DNA from 3 places in the Priestia sp. P1_B12_1 genome. Region 2 is predicted to be linked to each of the others. Evidence: riboswitches for the same ligand, from Rfam matches in the RefSeq annotation. Region 2 holds a riboswitch; each other region holds the start of a gene.
The links. Region 2 has a riboswitch for thiamine pyrophosphate ahead of thiT (energy-coupled thiamine transporter ThiT). Riboswitches for the same ligand answer to the same signal wherever they lie in the genome.
Positions count from the first base shown of each region.

Region 1 (4,216 bases), on a different contig from region 2:
AAAGAAGATCCGAACGATGAATCAAAATTTTTGATGAAGAATCCAACTCGTTCGGATTTTTTTATGGTGATGGTGAACGTAGGTTTCATATATGCAGTGGCTTCTAGCGGTTGATTTAGTTATGTCTCAACCTCTTTGTTTTTTTGTTTTGTCATAATTCATATAAAAAGGTATAAACTAGATTTTTTCACTAGACAAAAAGGATTTTCCTATGTAGTATAGGTGTCAGATAATACAAAACGAATGTTCAGTATAAATAATAAATGTGCCGGGCGGTGGAAATAGCTTGAATAAAAAAAAGCTTCAAAGTGAACAAACCAAAAGAAAAGTGGCAGATGCCGCTAAAGCATTGTTTTCTCAAAAAGGCTATAAAGCTACATCTATTGAGGAAATTGTAGAAGCTACGGGAAGCAGTAAAGGGAATATTTATTATCACTTTAAAAGTAAAGAAGGGCTTTTTCTCTATTTAATAGACGAATGGGATCTCGAGTGGGAACGCAACTGGAAAGAAAGAGAGTCTCTTTACAAAACAACAAGAGATAAGCTTTTTGGAATTGCGGAGCAAATCATTTTAGATGATTTAAATCATCCTCTTACGAAAGCTGCCGATGAGTTTTTTAACAACGAGGAAAAGGGCAGCGACATCGAAGAGCGAATTGATGAGATGGTGAAACGACACGTGGAGTTTAACCGGGAGCTTTTGCAAAAAGGCATTGATGAAGGAGAGTTTTCTCCTAAAAATGCAGAACAGCTTGCAGTGATTTTAGAAGGGCTGTTTGTTGGAATGAGCCGCATGTCTCGAAAAACGAACACGGAAAATGCCCTGAAGCTTTACCATTCAGCAATCGATGTATTTTTAAACGGAATCATAGCAAGGTCTTCTTAAATAATCGGGGATGCTTATTGCGGTAATGAGTAATCCCTCATTATTTTGTATTTTTATAGACCGAACGTTCAGTATTTTTGTAATCAGGAGGTTTATATGTCATTATTGTTAAGAAATCGAGCGGCGATTTTGCTGCTCATGCTAAATATTTTTATTGTTTTTACAGGAATCGGTCTCGTTATTCCAATTATGCCAACATATATGACGGAGCTTCATATCAACGGCAGCGTGATGGGGCTTTTAGTAGCGGTGTTTTCACTGACTCAATTTTTGTTTTCACCTTTAGCGGGTCGGTTATCAGATTCGTTAGGGAGAAAGAAAATTATTGTAGCGGGAATGATTGTTTTTGCCTTGTCTGAATGGTTCTTTGGTTCAGTGAGTACACCTCTTTTATTATTTTTATCGAGAATGTTAGGCGGGGTTGGGGCCGCGCTCATTATGCCTGCTGTTATGGCCTATACAGCGGACGTGACGTCTGCTAAAGAACGCGCTAAAGGAATGGGCTATGTGACGGCGGCGATTACAACAGGATTTATTATTGGACCCGGTATCGGCGGCTTTTTAGCTGAATACGGCATGCGTGTACCATTTTATATGGCCGCAGTAGCAGGAGGCTTGGCTGCAGTGATTACGCTTCTTGTTTTGCCAGAGTCTCGTCCTGTACAAAATCATGCTGTTTCAAACAATGAGAATCCAAAAGAAGAGCGGCTGCTACTGCAGCTTATGAATTCTTATAAAGAACCTTATTTTTTAAGTTTAATTATTGTTTTTGTGACATCGTTTGGATTATCCAATTATGAAACGATTTTTTCACTATTTGTTGATCATAAATTTAGCTTTACGCCAAAAGATATTGCGTTTGTTATTACGTTCGGCTCTATTGCGGGGGCTGTAGTGCAGGTTACGATTTTTGGGTGGATTTTAAATAAGTTTGGTGAAAAAAGAGTGATTTCGTTTTGCTTGATGATGACGGGACTTTTTATTTTACTTACGCTATTTGTGCACACGTACTGGCTTATTATTGTTGTGACATTTATCGTTTTTTTAGCAACAGATATTTTACGTCCGGCAATCAGCACGCAAATGTCGATGATGGCACAAGACGACCAAGGATATGTAGCCGGACTAAATTCTGCTTATACAAGTCTTGGAAATATTATTGGCCCCGTTGTAGCAGGCTTTCTCTTTGATATAAACATTAATTATCCGTACGTATCAGCTGCACTTGTACTGCTTCTTTGTTTTCTTTTATCTTTAAGAGCAGGGAAGGACAGAAAAACAGTTGTGAGAAATCAAGCGGTTCAAGAGAAATAACCATAAGGAAAAATGATAGAATTCTTAGGGAATAGAAGACCTCCAGTAGCTTACTGGAGGTCTTTTGATTATTCTTTGAGGAATGGTGTAAGCTTTAAAGCGCCACTCAGCCTATAGAGAAGCTTTATTTTATCGGCAAAACAGTGAAATGGTTGCAAATAAAAAAGGTTAATAGTAAACTTTAAACGTAACAAGAATAGTATGGGAGCTTGCGCGGGGCAGGCTGAGAGTACAGGGACGCCTGTTGACCATTTGAACCTGTTGGATAATGCCAGCGCAGGGAATGTGAGTACATACCAAAGCACTTTGCGCATGCAAGGTGCTTTTTTGTCTTTTTTGCAGTGTTAAAACTAAATGAAAAGAGTGAAAAAACATGGATATTAGTAAAATTTCAGCTCAATTAGAGAAAGTAAGAGACATAAGTCCGCTTGTTCATAATATTACGAATGTTGTGGTAACCAACTTTACAGCAAATGGACTGCTTGCACTAGGAGCTTCACCTGTTATGGCTTATGCGAAAGAAGAAGTGGCTGACATGGCACGAATCGCCGGAGCGCTTGTCTTAAATATGGGTACACTGACGGCTCAAGAAGTAGAAGCGATGAGAATAGCAGGAAAATCAGCAAATGAAAATGGCGTGCCGGTTATTTTCGATCCTGTAGGAGCCGGAGCGACCCCGTTTCGTACAGAAGTAGCACGTCAGCTTGTAGAAGAATTAAATATGGCAGTTATTCGTGGTAACGCTGCTGAAGTTGCGAATGTAGTAGGCGAGTCATGGCTCATTAAAGGCGTTGATTCATTAGAAGGGCAAGGAGACGTCATTGAACTTGCTGAGAAAGCAGCGAACAAATTAGATACAGTGATTGTTATCACGGGTAAACAAGATGTAATCACAGATGGAAACAAAACGTATACAGTAGACAACGGTCACCCGTTATTTACGAAAGTGACGGGGACTGGATGTCTGCTGACATCAATTATAGGAGCTTTCGCTGCTGTAGAAAAAGAATATGTCGAGGCAAGCGTTGCTGCTTTAAGTTTTTACGGAGTGGCAGGTGAAATCGCCGCAGCGAAAAAAGGTGAAGAAGGGCCGGGAAGCTTTCAAATTGAGCTGTTAAACCAGCTTCATCTTTTATCTGGGCAGGATATTGAATCATATGCAAGAGTACATCAACGTTAAAAGGAGCCGGAAAATGACAAACAAAGAAATCAAAAAGCTGCTGCAAGTTTATTTTATAATGGGCAGCAATAACTGTACAAAAGATCCGAGAGCAGTGTTGAAAGAAGCAATTGAAGGCGGCGTTACTGTGTTTCAATTCCGTGAAAAAGGCGAGGGTGCCCTAACAGGAGAAGCGAAATATCAGCTGGCGAAGGAACTTCAGCAAATTTGTCAGCAGCACAGCGTTCCTTTTGTTGTGAATGATGATCTTGACTTAGCGATCCGCTTACAAGCAGATGGCGTTCATATTGGACAAGAAGATGAAAAAGCTCATATTGTTCGAGAGAAAATAGGAAAAGGAATTGTAGGCGTCTCTGTTCATAATGCACAAGAGCTGCAGCAAGCGATAAAAGACGGGGCGGATTATGTAGGAATGGGGCCTGTTTTTCCTACGTCTACAAAAAAAGACGCAAAAGCAGTGCAAGGTACAAAGTTAATTGAAGAAGTACGAAACCAGAATATTGACTTTCCAATTGTAGGAATCGGCGGGATCACGCCTGAAAATGCCAAACAAGTAGTAGAAGCAGGTGCAGATGGCGTTTCTATTATTACCGCGATTAGCTTAGCAGCGTCTCCAAAAGAAAAAGCAGCTCAATTGAAAGAAGCGGTAGGAAAATAAAAAAAGCGCACAGTGTGCGCTTTTTTTATTATAGCTGAACAGTTTGAGGAGTTTCTTCGCCTTCATTCATAAAGCGAATTTCGTTCGGCGTAATTTCAAGAACAACATACTCAGGGTCATTTGGACCGTCAAACCATTCTTTCATGTGATCGTTCCATATACGTCCTTTTAATTGATC
Region 1 is NZ_JBFTZR010000003.1:383,151-387,366, reverse strand. Features, by position in the region: gene AC1D0Y_RS12980 (TetR/AcrR family transcriptional regulator) at 287-886, shown strand; gene AC1D0Y_RS12975 (MFS transporter) at 983-2,200, shown strand; TPP riboswitch at 2,392-2,500, shown strand; gene thiM (hydroxyethylthiazole kinase) at 2,574-3,380, shown strand; gene thiE (thiamine phosphate synthase) at 3,394-4,038, shown strand; gene AC1D0Y_RS12960 (pyridoxamine 5'-phosphate oxidase family protein) at 4,067-4,216, opposite strand, start outside.
Region 1: linked by a shared signal. The riboswitch ahead of thiM (hydroxyethylthiazole kinase) and the one ahead of thiT (energy-coupled thiamine transporter ThiT) in region 2 are both predicted to bind thiamine pyrophosphate.

Region 2 (4,216 bases):
CTAAAGCTTTTGCAATATCTTGCTCGCATAGAACAACGAGGCACTTAGCTCCTTTAAAACAAGCAATAAATTCAGCGCTTATTACTTTTGCTAATTCTTGAAGCATCTTATAGCTGCAGTAAGGAAAATGAGATAAAGCAATAGCAGCGGGGGGATCTTCTGCGCTGAAAATAGTTGAAGCCTGCATACATGCCGCTCGAGCTCTTTCTTGAAACATCAGCGGATTCCATTTCTCTTCTTGCTGAACAGGTATCTCTACAATCGGGATATTTTTTAACGGCAGCCGCTTTGACCCAATGTATACAGTTGATCCGCTAACTTCTGTATTTTGCATACCAGCCCCAATTACAGTAGCGCGCGTTGTCTCAGCGGCTTGAGATACTTGGATGGATTGAAAATGATATGCTAGAAGCGGACCAACGTCTCCATGTATGGCCACTTCCTTCACTGTTTTTGGCTTTTGCTTCTCCATCATTGCTCCTACTCCTCCTGAAACCATGATCATTTCGGGGATAGAAGATCTTGTATGAGGAGAAACGATCAGCGAGGAATTTTGATTCAGCGCATTTACATAATTCACGGTTTCTTCAGCTAGTAATTGACAGATAGACGAGAGCTTTTCAAATGTTGCTTTTTCACCTTCTCGCAGTGTTAAAGAATTATTTTTCAAAAATTCAGTTAAATGAGAAGAAACGTAGGTAACAAAACCTTCTGAATTCAGACGAATTAATCTTCCTCCCACATGCAGTGTAAACGTTTCTATAACTTTTCCATTTTGACATAAAGCGATGTTAGCAGTTCCTCCTCCTACATCAATATTGGCAATTACTGCATTTGTTTCAGCAGAACGTTCGATTGCTCCTGATCCTTTTGCTGCTAATATTCCTTCTAAGTCAGCGCCGGCTGTTGCAACAACAAAATCCCCAGCATGTTCGGCTAGATAGTGAACGATACTTTCTGCATTTTTCTTTCTGGCCGTTTCTCCTGTGATGATCACAGCACCTGCCTCCACTTGATCTAAGGAGATTCCTGCATTCTTATACTCTTGTTCTAGTAGTACCGTTAATCGTTGAACATCGATTTCAACATCGTTTAGCATAGGAGTGGTATAGATAGAACTTGCATACGTTACGCGACGATCAATAATTTGACAGCCTGGCAGCGTAAACTGATTTTGTTGATTTGCTATTAACAGCTTGCTTACAATCAGTTTTGTTGTACTTGTTCCAATATCTAAACCTATGCTCGTGATCCATTTCTGTAGCATGCTATCAATCCCTTATCTCGTTTGAATATGGTGATTATCATAAAACAGTTTTTTGAATATTTCACTAACTATGTTATCAAACCTGACACACTTTTGTGTAAACAAAGGTGACAAATGACAAAAAAGACTAAATCTTGGTAGATTTAGTCTTTTTGCTTATGATGAGTGTGATTTAGTTATAATCATTCTTGATGCCGATGGAATTAATAGTGAAAGAATGATTAAGCAGGCTATTAGTGATCCTACCATTGAAATCCCGTTCATTGAAAAAGAATACCATAGAGCGGACATGCCCTTTGGCGCATATGATCCCCAGAAAATAATACCCGCAATAAAGTGCCAGAAATACCGTGCGAAGCTGCCGATAATAAGGGATAAAATAATCAAAACAAAAGCTTTTGATCTGTTATTGTTAGCTAAATTAGTTTTAATAGATTGCGAAAAAATACCTCCAAAACCTATAAAAGCAAAAGCCACAATATATTCAATAAACGTTTGCAGCGCTGTTAAAATATAAGCTGTTCCTGTTGCCAACTGTAAAAGCCCCCATAATAGACCAGATAGAGCCCCGCCTTTTACTCCCCAGCGAAAGCACATAATAAAAATGGGCACCATGGAGAACGAAATACTCACAGCCGTTGCAATCTTAATGGAAGGCAAAAGATCAAGTAGAAGTGCCAATGCTGCAAAAATAGCTATTTCAATTTTAGCCTGTAAAGGTAATGCTTTATTCACGTTTCTCACTCCTGTTTTTGAATCATTCATATCAAACGGTTTACACAGGAGTAAGCAAATATATGCTACTATTCCCACATTCCTACGCTAGCGTTAACTAACAGGTTCGAAGGGTCTGAACAATTTGTTCACTCTCAGCACGGCGGCTCCCCCTGTGGTACGTTCGGATATTTATGTAGTATTATGACAACATCCATTATATCATATGTAACAAAATAGATTCGAGAGATTTCAAAGATGTTTCTATTTTCTGAATCTATTTTTTATAATGACAATCGTTTTAGTATTTGGTATACTTCTTTTATGTCAAATGAATATAAAAAACCCTCATCCTAATCGATGAGGTAGAGGTCGCAGTTTTTAATAGTAAAGCAACGGAAATGCAGAGAACATTGAGGATGTTGCTTGAAAGGAAAAATTGCCGAAGTTTAGATCACTTCTCGGTTGATTTAAGCTGGGGCTGTCTCCGAACAGGAACAGAACTGTCACATCATGCGAGTGATGTGAAGAGCTATCTTCACGGAAGGTTGACGCGGTTTTCAGATTTAAAAGCGCGCACATATACTGCGGGCTTTTTTTATGTTATCCCGTCTCTTTCCGTACATTCGAAAGGAGTATTTATCTATGCAAGAGCAGCAAGAATTAAAACGTGGGTTGAAATCTCGCCACTTAACGATGATTTCATTAGGAGGAGCCATCGGAACCGGCTTATTCCTAGCAAGTGGTGGAGCAATTCACACAGCAGGACCTGGGGGAGCGCTTTTAGCTTACGCTATCATTGGTGTCATGGTTTACTTTTTGATGACCAGCCTAGCGGAGCTCGCAGCTTATATGCCTGAAGCCGGTTCGTTTAGTACGTATGCGTCTCGGTTTGTAGATCCATCCTTTGGTTTCGCTCTCGGCTGGAACTATTGGTATAACTGGGCTATTACGATTGCCGCTGAATTATCGGCTGGAGCCCTTATTATGAAATTTTGGTTCCCAAACTCTTCTTCTATTTTATGGAGTGCCCTGTTTTTATTAATTATGTTTGGGCTTAACTACCTTTCTGTAAAAGGATTTGGTGAATCTGAATTTTGGTTTTCGTTAATTAAAGTAGTAACGGTTATCATCTTTTTAGTTATTGGTATTATGATGATTTTTGGTATCTTTAACAATGAAGCACCAGGTTTTAAAAACTTCACGCTTGGTGATGGACCCATTCACGGTGGATTCTTTACTGTCTTAGGTATTTTTATGGCTGCTGGTTTTTCATTCCAAGGAACAGAGTTGCTTGGAGTCGCAGCTGGAGAAAGTGAAGATCCGGAAAAAACGGTTCCTCGCGCAGTTAAACAAGTCTTCTGGCGCATCTTGTTATTTTATATTTTAGCTATTTTTGTTATCGGGATGCTTATTCCATACACAGCGGATTCATTAGCAAGTGATGATGTGCGGGTAAGTCCATTTACTTTAATATTCGAACGAGCAGGTCTGGCGTTTGCAGCATCAGCTATCAATGCCGTTATTTTAACAGCCGTTTTATCTGCTGGTAACTCAGGTATGTATGCTTCTACGCGTATGCTTTGGAACTTAGCAAAAGATGGAAAAGCACCGAGGTTCTTAGCAAAAGTAAATAAACGAGGCGTTCCGGTTAATGCTTTAATCGCAACGGCACTTGTCGGTACACTTGCATTTGGTGCTTCATTTTTTGGAGACGGTGCGGTATACACGTGGTTACTTAACGCTTCTGGTATGTCTGGTTTTATTGCTTGGTTAGGAATTGCCATCAGCCACTATCGTTTTAGAAGAGCATTTGTTGCTCAAGGTCATGATTTGAGTGAACTTCCATATCATGCAAAACTTTTCCCGTTTGGTCCTATCTTTGCCTTTATTTTATGTGCTGTTGTCATTTTAGGTCAAAACTATTCGGCGTTTACGGGTGATTCGATTGACTGGTACGGTGTACTTGTTTCTTATATCGGACTTCCTTTATTCTTAATTGTTTGGTTAGGATACAAATGGACGAAAAAGTCAAAACTTATTCCGTTAAAAGAATGCCAAGTAACAGTAAAAAAATACGAATAAAAAAAGCTCTCTATTCTTTTGAATAGAGAGCTTTTTTATGTGATCTGATCAGCAAAATGAAGAGATATATAGGCGGGCTGATTTTTCATAACAAGCATATAACCTTTGAGGGGGCGATTACAGTAATCAGCAGCTTCTATATAATAAATA
Region 2 is NZ_JBFTZR010000007.1:45,068-49,283, forward strand. Features, by position in the region: gene AC1D0Y_RS21255 (ethanolamine ammonia-lyase reactivating factor EutA) at 1-1,267, opposite strand, end outside; gene thiT (energy-coupled thiamine transporter ThiT) at 1,424-2,032, opposite strand; TPP riboswitch at 2,065-2,165, opposite strand; lysine riboswitch at 2,340-2,524, shown strand; gene AC1D0Y_RS21265 (amino acid permease) at 2,627-4,066, shown strand; gene AC1D0Y_RS21270 (hypothetical protein) at 4,102-4,216, opposite strand, start outside.

Region 3 (4,216 bases), on a different contig from region 2:
GGCTCATTTCTTCGTTTAATGTAGAATCCAAAAGTGCAGCAAATTTCCCCATCGTTTGAACATCAGTAGCTTTCATGGCTCCAATCGCAAATAATTTTGCATAATCAATTAGGTAAAGGTAATCTTGAATCATGTAAAAGCGAAACTTCTCCTTTTCAAGCGTTCCGTCTCCCATTCCCTGTACAAAGGGATGATTATGATTTTGACGCCAAATAGGCTGCAGCTTTTCGTATAATCGTTCACTAAATTTCATGATGATCACTCCTTATGCGTATGCAGCCACGTATAAATGAACTGCAACATCACTTTTGTATATTGAACAAGCTGATTTATATCTAATTGTTCGTTCACAGCATGTGCATTTGCTAAATTTCCCGGACCATAAATAGCGGCCGGAATCCCCGCATCAGCTAGCCATCCCCCGTCTGTTACGCTAGTTGACACATCGATTGGGGGCTTTTTCCCTTCAAGTTGTTCATGAGTATGTGCAAGCAGCTGGACTCCAGCATGATTTTCATCAATTTCTAATGACGGGAAGATTTCTCCTCTGTCTTCAATCATTGATGTGCCTCCCCATTCAAAGGTTGGCAGGTTATCTTTTAACCATGGATCTGCTTTTGCAATAGCTAAAATGTATTCTTCCACTTCTTTTGATACTTGGCCGTATGATTCATTGGGATAATAGTGAACGGTGACCCACAGCCTGCATTCATCTGCAATAAAAGCAGCATGTCTTCCCCCTTCGATTACTGCTGGATTAATCGTATTTGTTCCCGGCAAAAATCCTGGATAGCTTTTTGTAACAGCCCAGTGGCGCTCCAATTCTTGCAGCCCTCCGATCACTTTTGCCATCTTCTCAATAGCACTCGCAGCTAACAGACCTCCTCCAGCATGAATCATACTTCGGCGTGTACCGTCATGATAGGTTTTACTGCTTTTTATCGTAATCCATCCCGTGATCACTCCGCCTTGACCTTGAATATGTAAATCACTCGTATCAGCAACAAGCGCAAAGTCAGCTGTATATCCTTTCTGACAGCATTGCAGCGTACCTGCCTCTCCCACTTCTTCTCCTACAACGGATTCAAAAATCAAGTCTCCCGGCAGTTCGATTCCTGCTTCTGTTAAAAGCTGGACTGCAAATAATGCTCCTGCCAAGCCGCCTTTCATATCAGCAACTCCGCGTCCGATTATCATGTTGTCTTTTACCACAGCTTCAAACGGATTTGTCTCCCACTTTTCATTTTCTTGTACCTCAGCTACATCCATATGCCCGTTAATAATTAAGCTTTGATAGTCAGCTGATTTTTTCCCTTTTAACGTGCCCACTACAATAGGATCGTTGCAATATAAATCCCACATATCGATGGAAAAACCGCAGTTTTCAAGGAAATCCGCTACGTAGCGCTGCGCTTCATTAGAATTTCGTGCAGGAGGCGCTGGCGTTTTATATGCAACAAGCGTTTTTACTAACTGGATTAGCTCCCCTTTGCGCTCCTCTACCTGTTTGACAAGCAAATCAATTGTTTCTTCCATGTATGACACCTTCCTTTACGCATAAAAAAACACTTCTTTCGCAGGAAAGAAGTGTTTTTGTTTATATACAAAAAATTATTATAACGAGTTCGTAAGGAAATACCATACAAAACATCCATTACAATACCTCTTTCCTACGCTAGTATTACCTAGTTCAGGTTATAAGGGTTAAGACTTCTCGTCTCTCTCAGCTTAGAAAGCACCCCTAGTGGCGTTGTATCTCTATAAAATTAAACGATTATCATATGTTTACCTGTAATAGTTTTATCATAGTAAAGCGTTTTATTCAATAGAAAGGTTCATGATTCAGCAATGAAAATAGTTTCCTTTTTAGTAAAATAAAAAGCACACACTTTTTTTAAGCAGTGTGTGCTCTTTACTTTTATAAGCTTACTAGTTAGCTATCGGCTTCTTTAAAAATACACCGTTTTTCCATTCAGACAGGAACAAGCTCAAGTTTTTGCCCCGGTTTCACTAACGAAAGCAGCTCATGATCTTCTTCTATCACATACCCAATCACGTTCACATTCGCATTTGCAGGCAAATTCGTTTTAGCTATTTGAACCTCTCCTCTATAACGTCCGTAGCCATCATTGTCCATTGTAATTGCTCCGATTCTGCGCTCGACTGTATGAAATGGCGGCACCGGTTTTACAGATCGTGTATCAACTAAACGCAGAGCGTCTCTTGATACATCTGGACGCACGCTGTACGTTCCCTCTATATGAGGTGAACGAATGCGCAGCGGAATAATGCTGCTTTCTTGATATTGAACCAAACGCTTTAATAAATTTGAACCGGCATATGGATCTCCAATATAAACCTCCGCTACTCCGCAGCCGTATAAATCTACTGCAGAGGTAAAAGGGCATCTATTACGGTCTTTTTCTCTAGTAGGAAGACCTTGATAAATAGGGCCTCTCTTTTCGCCTTCCCCGGGAATATAAGCGCAGACTGGGATACGAAGTTCATTAAATAAATCTGTCTGCTGTTGAAAAAATGTTTCTTCAAGCCCTGTTTCAGGCCGCGGATAAAAATTATGCCATGCAAGCAGCTGATGATGATGAAGACCTGCACATAAGAGTGCTTCAATTTCTTGTTTGGATAACGTACTTGCATTAACGGCAATATAAAATTCATTCGCAAGCGAAAGAGTTTCTGCTGTGCTAAACCCATCGTCTAGTCTAATACCAGATACGCCAAGTGAAGATAGCGACATAAGGCTTTCGATACCTAAATGAACCGGCGTATGCTTGGATACGTCTGCATACACGCTTATTCCACAATCTCTAGCCACATACAGCAGTTCTTTTGCCCGTTCAGCCAAATCTCCTTTTTCCTCTGGAATGTGAAGCGAAGTGAATGCACGTGTGACGCCGCACTCACTTGCTTCTATTAATCTTTTTTTAGCATCACTATCATTTAAATAAAACGAAATGCCAATCATTCAAACTCTCTCGCCATTTCATCGTTGAATCCAAAGAAATACGTACAAACAAAGCCGGCTGCGTAAGCAACAACTAACCCGAGTAAATAAAGAAGAATTTGATGCGCATGAACTAAAAACGTAAGCGGCAAACCTGAGACTCCCACTGCTACAGTCGCAATATGAAAGTGCGCCTGAAACGCTCCGCCGATTCCAGCTCCAAGACAAGCGGTTAAAAAGGGGCGTCCTAAAGGAAGTGTGACTCCAAAAATAAGCGGCTCTCCAATTCCAAGCAGCCCTGAAGGTAGAGCGCCTCCAATTGCTCGCTTTAAACGTTTTTTCTTTGTTTTGATATAGATAGCAAAAGCTGCACCGACCTGACCGGCTCCGCCCATTGCTAGTATAGGAAGAAGCGGATCATCTCCAATTGAATTGATAAGCTCTAAATGAACAGGAGTAAGACCTTGATGAAGTCCTGTAATGACGAGCGGCAAAAATGTTGCTCCTAAAACAAAGCCTGCTACAACTCCTCCAACCTCCAAAACTCCTAAAAGGCCTTTTGTGATTCCGTCTGAAATCAAGCCGCCGATTGGCATGAATACTACATACGTAATAATGCCTGTAATTAACACCGTAACGGTTGGTGTAATAATAATATCCAGTGACTGAGGGACAAATTTACGCACACGTTTTTCCACTACGGCCATAAAGATTGCTGCAAGCAAGACTCCTATTAAGCCACCCCGACCCGGCAAAAGTGCTTCACCAAAAAGTTTAATATCAGCTACGGCAGGATTAATGACTAAAATACCTGCTAAGCCCCCTAAAGCCGGCGAACCACCAAATTCTTTTGCCGCATTAATACCTACTAAAATACCCAGATAAGCAAATAAGCCGCTTCCGATAACGGTTAAAAGAATAGCAATCTGTGAATCTGCAGGAAGCCACTTCGCTTGAACTGCTGCTTTTGTCACTCCGGTGATAAGTCCAGATGCTACAAGAGCAGGTATTAACGGAATAAAAATACTTGCAATTCGGCGAAGCAAGAGCTTAAACGGAGTTGCGTTTTTTTCTTTCAGCTCCGATTTCCGCTGAGCCGCACGGTTTTCTAAATTAATACCGCCAGATTCATCAATTAACTTTTCAAACTCCTCTGTTACTTTGTTTACTTTTCCAGGACCAATAATGATTTGCAGCGTTTCTTCTTCCACTAATCCGAGTACGCCTTCAAGCTTTCGTATATCTGCCTTTTTT
Region 3 is NZ_JBFTZR010000002.1:266,778-270,993, reverse strand. Features, by position in the region: gene tenA (thiaminase II) at 1-253, opposite strand, end outside; gene AC1D0Y_RS06935 (acetylornithine deacetylase) at 259-1,536, opposite strand; TPP riboswitch at 1,651-1,753, opposite strand; gene AC1D0Y_RS06930 (MupG family TIM beta-alpha barrel fold protein) at 1,973-2,983, opposite strand; gene AC1D0Y_RS06925 (PTS transporter subunit EIIC) at 2,980-4,216, opposite strand, start outside.
Region 3: linked by a shared signal. The riboswitch ahead of AC1D0Y_RS06935 (acetylornithine deacetylase) and the one ahead of thiT (energy-coupled thiamine transporter ThiT) in region 2 are both predicted to bind thiamine pyrophosphate.